Regions from separate parts of the Bacteroides cellulosilyticus genome, predicted to be linked through region 2. Evidence: riboswitches for the same ligand, from Rfam matches in the RefSeq annotation. Region 2 holds a riboswitch; each other region holds the start of a gene.

Region 1 (3,172 bases), 960 kb from region 2:
AGGATGCCACGTGCCGAACAGTGCTGCATTGAAGTTGTTGCTTTTCTCCGGTTCCAGTGCCACGTTGGCATTGATGGTGACCCCGTTGCCCAACAGTTCGCGTGCAATGGGAAGTCTCACGCTATGTTCGTAGGATACTTTTACGGCGAGAAATTCTGCGATAGTGTACCGAAGCCCGGCACCATAACCCAAATAGTTCTTGGTGGTGCTTCCCCGCACCTCATTAGAGCCCGTCACGCTGCCCTGGTCAGTTTGTCGGATATTCGGGTGGTTGATGTAATCTTTTATAAAAAACACATTTTCCATCTTTCCATTCAGAAGTGACTGGTTGTATGAAAAACCCAGGATATGCTTGGTCACAATGTCTTTGGAAGCCTCGAAAGTGTCATCCAAATCATCATAGCGGTCGTTGCCGGTGCGGCTCAGATGGTAGTTCAGATTAAAGTTGTGGTGTTCGTTCAACTGATAGTCCAGATTAGCGCGGGCAATGGTCAACGGACGTTTATAGTGGCGCATGGACGGTCCTTTGCCCGTAATTTCATTGCGCGGGCTCACTATATAGCCGCCATCCCAGTAATATTGCCGGTAGGCAGTATCCACGGTTATTGAATGGTCCCAGGTGTGAGAAAGGGAGGCGTTCAACTGCATATTCTTTAAAACGAAGTCACGTTTCCGGTAACGTGCCGAGATATTCCAGGCATCCGAGTTCTTTTCTGCCATACCATAGACTTTGCCTTGAACGGAGCCGGTTTGCAACTCCTTGTCTGTCTTGGAATAAGAAGCGGAAATAAAAAATGCGTCTGTCCAGGATTTGTTGACAACCCCGGCTTCTACTTGTGCCAGTAAAGAGAAGTAGTCATCGTGGAAACGTTTAGGATTACCATAAATGAAATTGTCGCCACTTTCATCCCGCATTTGCACGTCCTTCATCCTATAGTCATTCTTCGAATAGTTCACTCCGACGGTAGGCTTGATAATCAGTCCTGTTTTGGGCTCCACTATTTGTGCGTTCAGATCTGCCTTGTGTGTATGAAATGAACCGATGCTGTAAGAGACATCCAGATAGTTCTTCTTTTCCTCTTTTGTGATAATATTGATAGCACCACCCAATGCATCCGTTCCCAGGCTTGCAGGAACTACACCTTTATATATCTCAATCCGGTCTATGATATTTACCGGCAGGTTAGCGAGCGAAACGCCACTTCCTTTGGTGTCCAGTGGCATTCCATCCAGGAAGTAGCGGACGGAATTTCCTGACAAACCGTTAATGGATAAATCGAAATCCGAACCGACACCTCCTTCTTCTCTGACCTTGATACCCGTTGTCCGGTTCACCAGGTCATTGAGGTTGTTTAGTGAATTGACGATGGGTTTTATGTCAAGAGCATTGACAGAGAAAGCCCCTTCTTTCACTTTCTGTGTCTGGGTCTTTCCGTATACTTCAACGGAATTCAGGACAACAGAGCTTTCTTCCAATGTAAAATTGAGTGTTTTGTTTTGCTGGATATTAAGGGGTGTCTTTACAGTTTGATAACCTACTAAAGATACGACAAGAGTATGTTTTCCGGGTATGACTTGTAGGGAATACCGGCCGTTGTCATCCGTATAGGTTCCGGATGAGGTGTTTTCTACGGCAATCGTCACCAAAGATAAAGGAGCGCCATGCTGGTCTGTCACCTTTCCCGATAGAGTAATTTTGTTTTGTGCCATTATGCTTATCTGCGAAAGACAAGTCAGCATAAATAATACACATGAAAAAACTTTCATTTCAGTCTTTTTAAAGTATTTATGACTTACTTTCGGGAGGATATACATGAAGAGAGAGAATTCTTTATGGAGGATAAAGAACTGCCAGACTAAATGTTTTTTCTGCTTTATTTCCCGAAAGCATTAAAACTATATCATTTTTGGCAGGTCTTCTGACTTATCCATCTTTGAATGCCTTCCCATCCGGTTTACGGACAGTGGCTAATTGGGTATATTCAAGATTTGAAACGGATTTTACAGCAGCGGGTCTGTTCAGGATTTACACCTGATTCCCTTTTCACCATCCTCCCCATAGCGACAGGGAGGTATGGAACCAAAAACCGCTGCAAAGATATGAAAAAAGTCTGTCTGAACAAAAAGCATCCTTGAAAATGTTCCCTGTGGCATAGAAAGAGGGGGGAGTAGGGGAGATAAAAGTGCTTAGTATATGAATTCTGTCTTGTCGTTTATATCCGTAATAAATTAAAAAGACTATCTTTGTAGTATAATAAAAACAATGCTTCATGAAAACAGCGGAACGTAAACAACTATTGTTTCAACGCCTATTGGCGGTAAACGATGAGCGCCTATTAGAAGAAATTGAGACTTTATTGGATAGACGTTGTCCGGATGATATTCTTTACTTCTCTCCAGAGTTAAAGGAAAAGGTTGATAATGCATTGGAGCAGATGAAACGGGGAGAAGTGATAACTACTGAAGAAATGAGAAATAAGTTAAGTCAATGGAGCGGAGAGTAGAATGGACAGATGCAGTACTTTTGGACATGAGAGAAACTTTTGAGTTTTATGATTGTCGCAATGGTACATCTCTGTGTGAAGATGCCACAATTTATAAATAAAGGATATATCCGTGAAAAAGAACATGATATTTATTCACGGATATATCTCTATATATTGTACAATTTAGGGAAGCAGTAATTAGAACGACCGTCCTTTATATACGCTCGATTCGGATAATGGTATTACTTTGCCATCCAGTGACAATCTGTTTGAGTTGAAATTCGGGTTGATTGTAACGGATGCATTGTTGGTATCGTGGGTTAATCTGATGGAAACTTGTGCGGAAATTCCGACACCCATCACACTGAAACTGCAAGTTACATTTCCCTTTTTATCTGTGGCTGTTTTAACTTCACCCACTCTTCCGTCTACGGTTATACCGCCAATGCCGTTAGGACCTGCATAGGGGCCGTTGAAAGCAACCTGAACGGATGCTTTTTCACCGTTTAAAAGAACAAAGTTGGTATTTGATGTAACGAAAGCACTTCGTCCTCTTTTAAACGTAATACGGTCAGCTTCCAGTACGAATTTTCTGTTGTTGATAGCTTGTACAGCATCGGCATATGCCCGTGCTTCTTCTCTTTTTTCCCTGGCTTTTTCTGCGTCACGCTGTGCTTTACGCTCTG
Region 2 (3,172 bases):
GCAGGCGCCGCTGAGCATACTCGATACGATAAATACCATATTGATGAATCCTCCGCAGAAAGACTTCAGATTGGTGGGTGCCGTGGAGTTACCGCCTACGGATGCGGTTCCGCTGATCAGCCACGGATACATGGTGATGCTTGCGCAATAATTGGCAAGATTGGTTTCATCATTCTTGTATATGAAGTGTTGGTTCAGCAATTCGATGTAGCGGTCTGAAAGTTCCTTGCCGTACATGTCCTTCAGGCGGTCAGTCAGCAAACGGCGGTTCAGACGGATGAAGTTCGATTTGGGGAGTTCGCCTATCAGTGTGGCTATATTTTTATTTTCCACATTGGCGTTAGCGTCATACTTGCTACCGGTGGCAGGGTTGGAGGCATCGCAGTAATCCATTAGGAAACGGAGCTTGTCACGTACTTCCCGGTCTTCCAGATGTTTCTGTCTGTATAGCATGAACGCTTTTGCTACACTGTAATAGTGTTCAGCCATCAGTGCCACTTCTACTTGGTTCTGTATATCTTCTACACTGGTTCCATCACTGATGTTCACGCGGCTGAGTATGTTGGTGATCACATCTTGTGTGGCAAAACTGCCGACAGATAAAAATGCTTTACTAATTGCGTTCTTGATCTTATCAAGTGAAAACGCTTCTTTTTTCCCATCTCTTTTGACGATGAAAGTCTCCGAATTGATCATACCTGTAATTTAAGATTTAACAAATAAATATTCTTTGTTTAGTTAGCTATACTAAATCAAACGACAAAATAAGGAGAGTAAGTAATAAAATGAATCTTGGAGGATGCACTCTATCGCTTTTCACCCGAAAGCCTGAATGATTACAGATATCGGCAGGTCTTCTGACTTGTTTCCGTTGTGGCGCCTTCCCGGTCTTTGCAGGACCAGTGGCTAAAGAATGCCACAATCTTTTCTCCACATGGTAGGGAGATGAAACTTACAGCTACGGGGATAGTCCCTGATTTTCACAGGATTCCCTTTTAATTCCGTTTCACGCTTGCGGTGATTTGGAAACCGTTATCGCTGACAAAGTTAGAAATAAAATCAATAATCCAACGGATGATAGAAAAAAATATTCCCTGCTTATATTTTTTGTTTTAAAAAGCATCTCCAATGATAATTTCCACTATCTTTGCCCCGAATTGGTTTCGGATGAACATTTCTGTCATTTGGATTAAAAGGGAATCGGGTGTAAATCCCGGACAGTCCCGCTGCTGTGAAGCTCCATAACTTTCTTGATAAATACTTTAGCCACTGGCTGTGAATTGGAGGCCGGGAAGGAATCAGAAAGGGAGTCAGTCAGAAGACCTGCCATTCGTTAAAGTCTGTTGCTACTCGTGGGATTAGGGGAACAGTACGAACGAATAATTGTTTTAATTTAATTAATGCGAGAGGGATGCCTATGAAAAAGGTATGTCCGCGTTGTGGTGCAACCTTTGAGTGTATGCACGATCGGATTTTGTCATGCCATTGCGCTACGGTACGACTGAATGAGCAGCAACGTGCTTATTTGCAAAAGAATTATCCGGGCTGTTTATGTCATGACTGTCTGACGGCAGTCAAAGAGGGTATTGTTATGGATGTATGTGATGCACCCCTTTGCGATAAACAGAAGAACAATGATTAAAAAAGTATTGATTGCCAATAGAGGCGAGATTGCTGTACGTGTAATGCGTTCCTGCAAAGAGATGGGAATACGTACAGTAGCTGTCTATTCGGAAGCGGATCGTGCAGCAAAACACGTCATGTATGCCGATGAAGCCTGTTTGATAGGTCCGGCAGCTTCCAGAGACAGTTATTTGAATATAGAGAATATAATTCGTGCTGCCCGGCAGCATGAAGCGGATGCCATCCATCCCGGATATGGTTTCTTATCTGAAAATGCCGACTTTGCCCGTCGTTGCAAAGAAGAAGGCATTATTTTTATCGGGTCTTCTGCCGAAACAATGGAAGCGATGGGTGATAAAATCTCAGCCCGTAAACACATGATTGCAGCCGGAGTACCGGTAGTTCCCGGTACGGAACAACCCTTGCAGAGTGCCGGGGAGGCTGTGATGATATGTAATAAGATCGGCTATCCCGTGATGCTGAAAGCCTCTATGGGTGGTGGTGGAAAAGGTATGCGACTGATACATAGTGAGGATGAAGTGGTTGAGGCTTACAATACCGCCCGCTCGGAGTCTATGTCTGCTTTTGGTGACGATACGGTATATCTGGAGAAATTTGTGGAGGAACCCCATCATATTGAATTTCAGGTATTGGGTGATAATCATGGCAATGTGATTCATTTATTCGATCGCGAATGTTCTGTTCAGCGTAGAAATCAAAAAATTGTGGAGGAAAGTCCATCTCCCTTCCTCACTCCGGAATTACGCAGAGAGATGGGAGAGAAGGCTGTGGCTGCCGCCAAAGCAGTGAACTATTCGGGTGCAGGTACTATCGAATTTCTGGTTGATAAGCACCGTTATTTCTATTTCCTGGAAATGAACACCCGTTTGCAAGTGGAACATCCCATTACCGAAGAAGTGGTGGGTGTGGACTTAGTGAAAGAACAGATCATGATTGCAGCCGGTTATCCGTTGCATCTTAAACAGGAAGATTTGTTTCAGCGGGGACATGCTATCGAATGTCGTATCTGTGCGGAAGATACAGAGAATAATTTCATGCCGTCTCCGGGAATCATTAAGTTATTGGCTGAACCGAACGGTATCGGTGTCCGAATCGATAGCTATGTTTACGAAGGGTATGAGATTCCTATCTATTATGATCCCATGATCGGAAAACTGATCGTATGGGCCACCAATCGGCAGTATGCCATTGAGCGTATGCGCCGTGTGCTGTATGAGTATAAAATTACCGGATTGAAGACCAATCTTACTTATCTGAAGCGCATCATGCACAACCCCGATTTCGTAAAGGGAGAATACAACACGCTGTTTATCGAGAAAAACTCGCGTATGTTGCAGCGTCCTAACAGTAATAATGAAGAAATTGAGAATATTGCCATGATTGCCGCTTATATAGATTACCTGATGAACCTGGAAGAGAATTCTTCCACGCAATCGTCTGATGGTCGTCCTATCAGTCGCTGGCGTGAGTTCGGTTTGCAAAAAGGAGTTTTACGTATTTAAAGAGGGAGGAAGTAGTTAATGGAAAT
Region 3 (3,172 bases), 1.8 Mb from region 2:
AAATTCACCTCTAAACTGGGGACAGCCATCAATCAGCTACGCGAGTTTGCCAAACGTGCCGATAAGAATGAGCCTGTGGAAACAGATATGCAATCCGCCTTCCCACACAACGAACTGGGAGAGATTTCACAACATATCATCCAAATATACAAGCGACTGCGGGAAACCAAAGAGGCACTATACATTGAGCGGGAGAAATTGATCACCCACTTACAAACCTCGCATGAAGGATTGGGCGTATTCAATAAGGACAAGAAAGAAATCCTGGTCAACAACCTGTTTACACAGTATAGCAACCTGATTTCGGACTCCAACCTGCAAACAACAGAGGAAATATTCTCCATCAGTGAGTTCCAGAAAATCACGGATTTCATCAACAAGACTCCCAAGCGTCCGGGCAAGGAAGAAAAGCGTATGTCTATCAGCATCAATAAGAATGGACGTATGTTTATTGTAGAATGTATTATATTCCAGGACTTAAGCTTCGAGATATCCATCAACGACGTCACCCAGGAAGAAGAGCAGATACGCCTGAAACGCCAGTTGACACAGAACATTGCACATGAACTGAAGACCCCGGTCAGCAGTATACAGGGCTATTTGGAAACCATCGTCAACAATGAAAACATCTCCCGGGAGAAGATGCAGACATTCCTGGAGCGATGCTATGCTCAAAGCAATCGGCTAAGCCGACTGCTACGCGACATCTCCGTATTAACGCGTATGGACGAAGCCGCCAACATGATCGACATGGAGAAAGTAGACATCAGCCTGTTGGTAGGCAATATCGTAAACGAGGTATCCCTGGAACTGGAAGAAAAGCATATCACCGTAGTCAACTCCCTAAAACCGAAGATACAACTACGGGGAAACTACTCCCTGCTATACTCCATTTTCCGCAACCTGATGGACAATGCCATTGCTTATGCAGGCACGGATATACGCATCAACATCAGCTGTTTCCGCGAGGACGAGAATTTCTACTATTTCAGTTTTGCCGATACCGGCGTAGGTGTCTCTCCCGAACATCTGAACCGCTTATTCGAACGCTTCTACCGGGTAGATAAAGGACGCTCACGCAAACTGGGCGGTACGGGATTGGGATTGGCTATCGTAAAGAACTCGGTAATCATCCATGGAGGTACCATTTCGGCCAAGAACAACCAGGGTGGCGGATTGGAATTCGTATTCACGCTGGCAAAGGAAAAGTAAGAAGCGGTTAGTGGTAAGTGATTAGTGATTAGCGGTTTGTGATTGCATAAAAAAATAATCACTTATCACTAACCACTAATCACTTTTTTCCTTATCTTTGCGATGCATTGGTTTACTGTCTTTGTTCGGAGACGGTAATTAAAAGGGAATCAGGTGCAAATCCTGAACAGTCCCGCTGCTGTAAGTTTCATGATAGGTTGCAGGCAAACTACCAATAGCCACTGGAAGTCCGCTTCCGGGAAGGCGCCTGGCAACAGAAACAAGTCAGAAGACCTGCCATGCACTGTTTTTATCACTGCTTTCGAGGAAAAAGCGTTGAGTCTAAATGAAACGGGCAAATCGTCCCATCATTTCATTCATCCACTCTGCTTCAAAGAAAGTAAGGAACAATAAACTCTGCCAAGTTTATTTGAATGGTGTCCGGTCGAAGGGATTTCGCCCGGACATTTTATTCTGTAACTTTCCCAAAACAAATTTCATCATCCGCGTGTTATACATACAGTAAACAATTAATACGAAGAGTTATGGAAGCAGATTATGAACTGATCGACAATGAAGAACGTCACCAATATGAGTTCCATGTCGATAAATATACTCCAAAGATTGAGTATATAAAATCAACGAATGGGGAGATTTACCTGACACACACCGAAGTACCCACTCAACTGGGTGGTAAAGGCATCGGCAGCCAGTTAGTAGAAAAAGCATTAAAAGATATAGAAAAACAAGGACTTAGATTAGTACCTCTCTGCCCGTTTGTAGCGGGATACATTCACAAACATCCCGAATGGAAAAGAATTGTAATGAAAGGTATTCACATTCAATAATAAATAGTTATGAATATAAAGAAAGAATATACGAACGGGGAAGTGACCATCATCTGGCAACCCGGCCTGTGCCAACATGCAGGCATTTGTACCAAGACCCTTCCGAATGTGTATCATCCGAAAGAAAAACCGTGGATAACGGCTGAAAATGCAACGACGGAAGAATTGATCGCTCAAATCAAGAAATGCCCGTCAGGAGCATTAAGTTACAGAATGAATAACGAGAAAGAAGATAAATAAAAGAAATGAGGTTACCCCTTCAACATATGAATTCGGGTAACCTCATTTGTATTATGAAAAAGAAAGTAGTTATGTACGTTCCAATTGAACAGTGAAATGACGCATCAGGGGAGCCTCCCAAGTAATACGGACTCCATTAGTAATACTTTCACGACGGTCGAAAACATTCTTCAACGCTACTGCTATTACATTCATGTGATTATCCGTATATACGCGGCGGGGAATAGCCAGGCGCAATAAATCCAGTCCGGTAAAACGGTTCTCACGGGTAACCGGATCACGGTCTGCCAGAATATAACCGATTTCACATCCTCTGATACCGGCTTCAAGATATAGCTCAACCGTTAGAGTCTGTGCCGGGAATTCCTTCTTCGGTACATGCGTCAGTACCTTCGTTGCATCCACAAAAATGGCATGTCCGCCTGCTGGACGCTGATAAGGAATACCGTATTCATCCAACTTCTTTGCCAGATATTCTACCTGACGGATGCGGGTTTCCAGATTATCAAATTCCGTATTCTCATCCAGTCCTGTGGCAAGTGCATTCATGTCACGACCATTCATACCACCGTAAGTAAGATACCCTTCATATTGCACGCAAAAGCCTTTGGCACCTTCGTACCAATCTTTTTTTCGTGTAGCAATGAAGCCTCCCATATTGACGATACCATCCTTCTTGGCACTCATAGTCATACCATCTGCCAGGTCGAACATCTCTTTCGTAATTTCCTTTATCGTTTTACCGCTATAGCCATCTTCACGCATTTTGATGAAGTAAGCGTTTTCCGCAAAACGTGCGGAGTCAAACAATACAGGTTTATTATACTTATCCGCAAGAGCACGGACTTCACGAAGGTTCTGCATGGATACGGGCTGTCCGCCGGCCGTGTTGT
Region 4 (3,172 bases), 2.4 Mb from region 2:
CCAGTATCAGAAGGTGATGGCACAGATTTATAAGAGTAAGTTGTAAAAACAGTATATTATAACGAAAGAGGGCTTGAATGTTCAGGCCCTCTTTTATCATTTATTATAGTTTCGTAATTTTCCCCATAAAAAGAATTGCTCCCGTACTCTTTTCCTTAATTACGAAAGCAAAAGGACGGTCTACATAGAAAGATATAGGAGTAGATGGCCCGGCAGAAGTTTCCAACATTCCACCAACTGTAACAGCCGCTGCTTCAGTACCTTCCTCATCTACATTTACATAAGTAAATTGCTGCAAAAGCCCAATATATAACTCGGCAGCCGACATTTTAGAGAAATCAGCCTTATAACCATCAAAGGCATCCTTCATCCCCATAGCAACCATATCCTCTATGAGCATCTTGTCATACTCCACTTTGAAACGGGGAAGTTTAACCTGCAATTGCCTGCTCGACAAAGCTGCATTCCATTCCTTCCAGTTTTCATAAGTCAACTCGGACAAACTCTCATCTAAAGTCTTATCCACGGCAGGCAATAAGAGCACCATACTGAAAGCTTCATTGCCATACGGCAATTCTGCGATGGAGAATGCTGAGTTCTGAGCATAATTAAACGTTTCTGTCTGATTCATCATGTTCACTTTCTGCTCAGTACCATCAGAATTAGTAAAATTTTCCTGGCGAGTATCCGATTTTTGGAATTGACTCTTCCAAATGCCTTTGAAGTAGAGTGCATTAATCAAATACATACGTGCATCTTCCGGTATTCTCTGTATAACCTCTTTTATACAATTATTCGTCTGCTCAGCGCACCACCGGTTAATCACATCCTTCGCTGTGGGAGATGTAAAATCAAGTTCCTGTACCTGGGCATCATACATCTTCTTATTCACCTCCACAAAAGAATCGTAAACTTTAAAACCTTGTTTTACCCAAATAGAATTGGCGATTCCTAATTGAGTGGTATTATCTAAATCCAATAAAGCTGAAGTTAGCTTTTGATTATAGTTATTCAGATCATCAAGAGAGAAAGAAGCGGCAGGAAATCCCAATACGTTCTGCATTTCAGTAAGCGTATTGCCCGAAGCTCCGTTAGTAATCATTGATAAGCAAAGTGATGCACTCAATGGAGACACAAAAACATTCGGTTTTTCCTTTTCGGTACTGCACACCTGATCGAAGAAACGGAAAGCAAAGTCTGTACCTTTGTCCATTAAATCTTGTTCCGCACGGGTGAGATTGATGTCTTGACGTGGTTTTGGTTCCGGTTGAGAGGGGGTCTCATCATTTTGACAAGCTGCAAGGATACTGAGTAGGCTTAGCGCAGCAATAGTTTTCTTTAGCATAAGCATTATAGTATTAGTTTTCTATTAAGTTACTCTGTTAGAATAAATGCATAAATTTATAAAATACTGCACCACATTACAAATTAAACATAAATCTTTCCTATCTTTGCTCCCGGTTTTGTTGGAGTATGCTTTTCGGTATACTCCATGAAAAGGGAATTGGGTGTGACTCCCAAACAGTCCCGCTGCTGTGATCTCCTATTGCAGGATTTGCCAATCACCTGTGCCACTGCCAATATTCGTATGGTGGGAAGGCGGCAAATCCGGAGTAAGTCAGAAGACCTGCAAAACCGATCATTTTTTATGCCTTCGAGGAAAGGGCATGAGGTGTATCTATTTTATAGCTTTCTGTATATGATAAAAGATAATCTATGTCGGTACATCTGGCTACGGTTTTGTTTGTGTTGCCTTGTGTGCTGTTTTTGTGCCAGCCTGCAAGCACAACAGACGGGAGACTCCATTACGGGAAAAGTACATGCCATTCCGGAAGTGGGGATAAAAGGTCGGCGTGTGCCACGGGCTCTCTCAGCAACCGCCCCGCTCCAACAGATGAAGAAAACTGATATGGAACGTTTGGGAGTATCGGATGTGGCCGATGCAGTTCGTCATTTCTCGGGAGTCAGCGTTAAGGATTATGGTGGAATTGGTGGATTAAAGACTGTTTCTGTACGCAGTTTGGGAGCGCAACATACAGCAGTCAGCTATGATGGAGTGACTGTCAGTGATTGTCAGTCAGGGCAGGTAGATATCTCCCGTTTTTCGTTAGACAATGTTTCCGAACTGGAACTCAGCATTGGTCAGAGTGATAATATTTACCAGACAGCGAAGATGTTTGCCTCTGCCGGTGCTTTAAGTATCGAAACCGCACGTCCGGATTTCAGTAACCGACCTTTCCGGTTGCTTGCAAATATGAAAACCGGTTCTTACGGGCTTGCTAATCCTTCTCTATTTTATGCTCAGAAATTAAGTAACCGTTTCAGTCTTTCTGCCTATGCTGATTATTTACGGGCGGACGGCAATTATCCTTTCAAAATGTGGAATGGGAATAAACTGATTGACTCCAAACGAAACAATAGTGATATAGAGACTTATCGGGCGGAATTAAATTTGTTTGTAACTCTGAATGAGAAACAGGATTTGAAAGCCAAAGTTTATCTCTTTGATTCGGAAAGAGGGTTACCCGGCGGAGTGATTTATGACAATCCGTATGCTGCCGAAAGACTATATGACCGTAATTATTTCGGCCAATTGAAGTATGAGAACCGATTCTCAGAGAAATGGAAGCTACAAGCAAGTGGAAAATTTAACTTCAGCTGGAACCGGGACTATAATAATGAATCTTCCGGCATTACAGACAATCGTTTCCGCCAGACTGAGACTTACTTATCCGCTACCCTATGGAGCGAACCGGTAAAAGGGTTATCTTTCTCATTAGCACAGGATTTCGCCTATAACTATTTGTCAACAACTTTACAGAACAATCAATATCCGGAACGTTTCACCTATTTAACAGCAATAGCCACACACTATAAAAGCAACCAATTTTCTGCTACCGCTTCTCTGCTGAATACTTATATTACAGAGAATGTACGGACAGGAAAAGCTGCTGCAGACCGTAAACGCCTTTCACCCGCTGTCAGCCTGTCGTGGAAACCTTTTGATTTTGGTCTACGTTTCAGGGCTTCATACAAAGATATCTTCCGTACGCCGACATTCAATGATTTGTATTATCTGATAATTGGCAACCATAATTTAAAGCCTGAAGTTACCCGGCAATTCAATGTAGGTACAACGTGGAATTCTACTTCATTGGAATTTATCGACTAT

Evidence for each region. A riboswitch is a leader RNA that binds a small molecule or an ion and turns the genes downstream of it on or off. The one in region 2 is predicted to bind cobalamin.
Region 1: linked by a shared signal. The riboswitch ahead of K6V21_RS20295 (TonB-dependent receptor) and the one ahead of K6V21_RS16220 (cysteine-rich CWC family protein) in region 2 are both predicted to bind cobalamin.
Region 3: linked by a shared signal. The riboswitch ahead of K6V21_RS23715 (GNAT family N-acetyltransferase) and the one ahead of K6V21_RS16220 (cysteine-rich CWC family protein) in region 2 are both predicted to bind cobalamin.
Region 4: linked by a shared signal. The riboswitch ahead of K6V21_RS26145 (TonB-dependent receptor plug domain-containing protein) and the one ahead of K6V21_RS16220 (cysteine-rich CWC family protein) in region 2 are both predicted to bind cobalamin.

The regions. Positions count from the first base shown of each region.
Region 1 covers NZ_CP081903.1:5,343,468-5,346,639, reverse strand. Annotated here, with positions in the region: gene K6V21_RS20295 (TonB-dependent receptor) at 1-1,767, opposite strand, end outside; cobalamin riboswitch at 1,892-2,100, opposite strand; gene K6V21_RS20290 (hypothetical protein) at 2,271-2,504, shown strand; gene K6V21_RS20285 (DUF4251 domain-containing protein) at 2,685-3,172, opposite strand, start outside.
Region 2 covers NZ_CP081903.1:4,382,315-4,385,486, forward strand. Annotated here, with positions in the region: gene nrdD (anaerobic ribonucleoside-triphosphate reductase) at 1-696, opposite strand, end outside; cobalamin riboswitch at 830-1,049, opposite strand; cobalamin riboswitch at 1,142-1,346, shown strand; gene K6V21_RS16220 (cysteine-rich CWC family protein) at 1,412-1,642, shown strand; gene accC (acetyl-CoA carboxylase biotin carboxylase subunit) at 1,635-3,146, shown strand; gene K6V21_RS16230 (biotin/lipoyl-containing protein) at 3,165-3,172, shown strand, end outside.
Region 3 covers NZ_CP081903.1:6,152,977-6,156,148, forward strand. Annotated here, with positions in the region: gene K6V21_RS23710 (sensor histidine kinase) at 1-1,212, shown strand, start outside; cobalamin riboswitch at 1,304-1,508, shown strand; gene K6V21_RS23715 (GNAT family N-acetyltransferase) at 1,737-2,039, shown strand; gene K6V21_RS23720 ((4Fe-4S)-binding protein) at 2,049-2,279, shown strand; gene K6V21_RS23725 (tryptophanase) at 2,349-3,172, opposite strand, start outside.
Region 4 covers NZ_CP081903.1:6,809,949-6,813,120, forward strand. Annotated here, with positions in the region: gene K6V21_RS26135 (TolC family protein) at 1-46, shown strand, start outside; gene K6V21_RS26140 (serpin family protein) at 104-1,345, opposite strand; cobalamin riboswitch at 1,447-1,650, shown strand; gene K6V21_RS26145 (TonB-dependent receptor plug domain-containing protein) at 1,700-3,172, shown strand, end outside.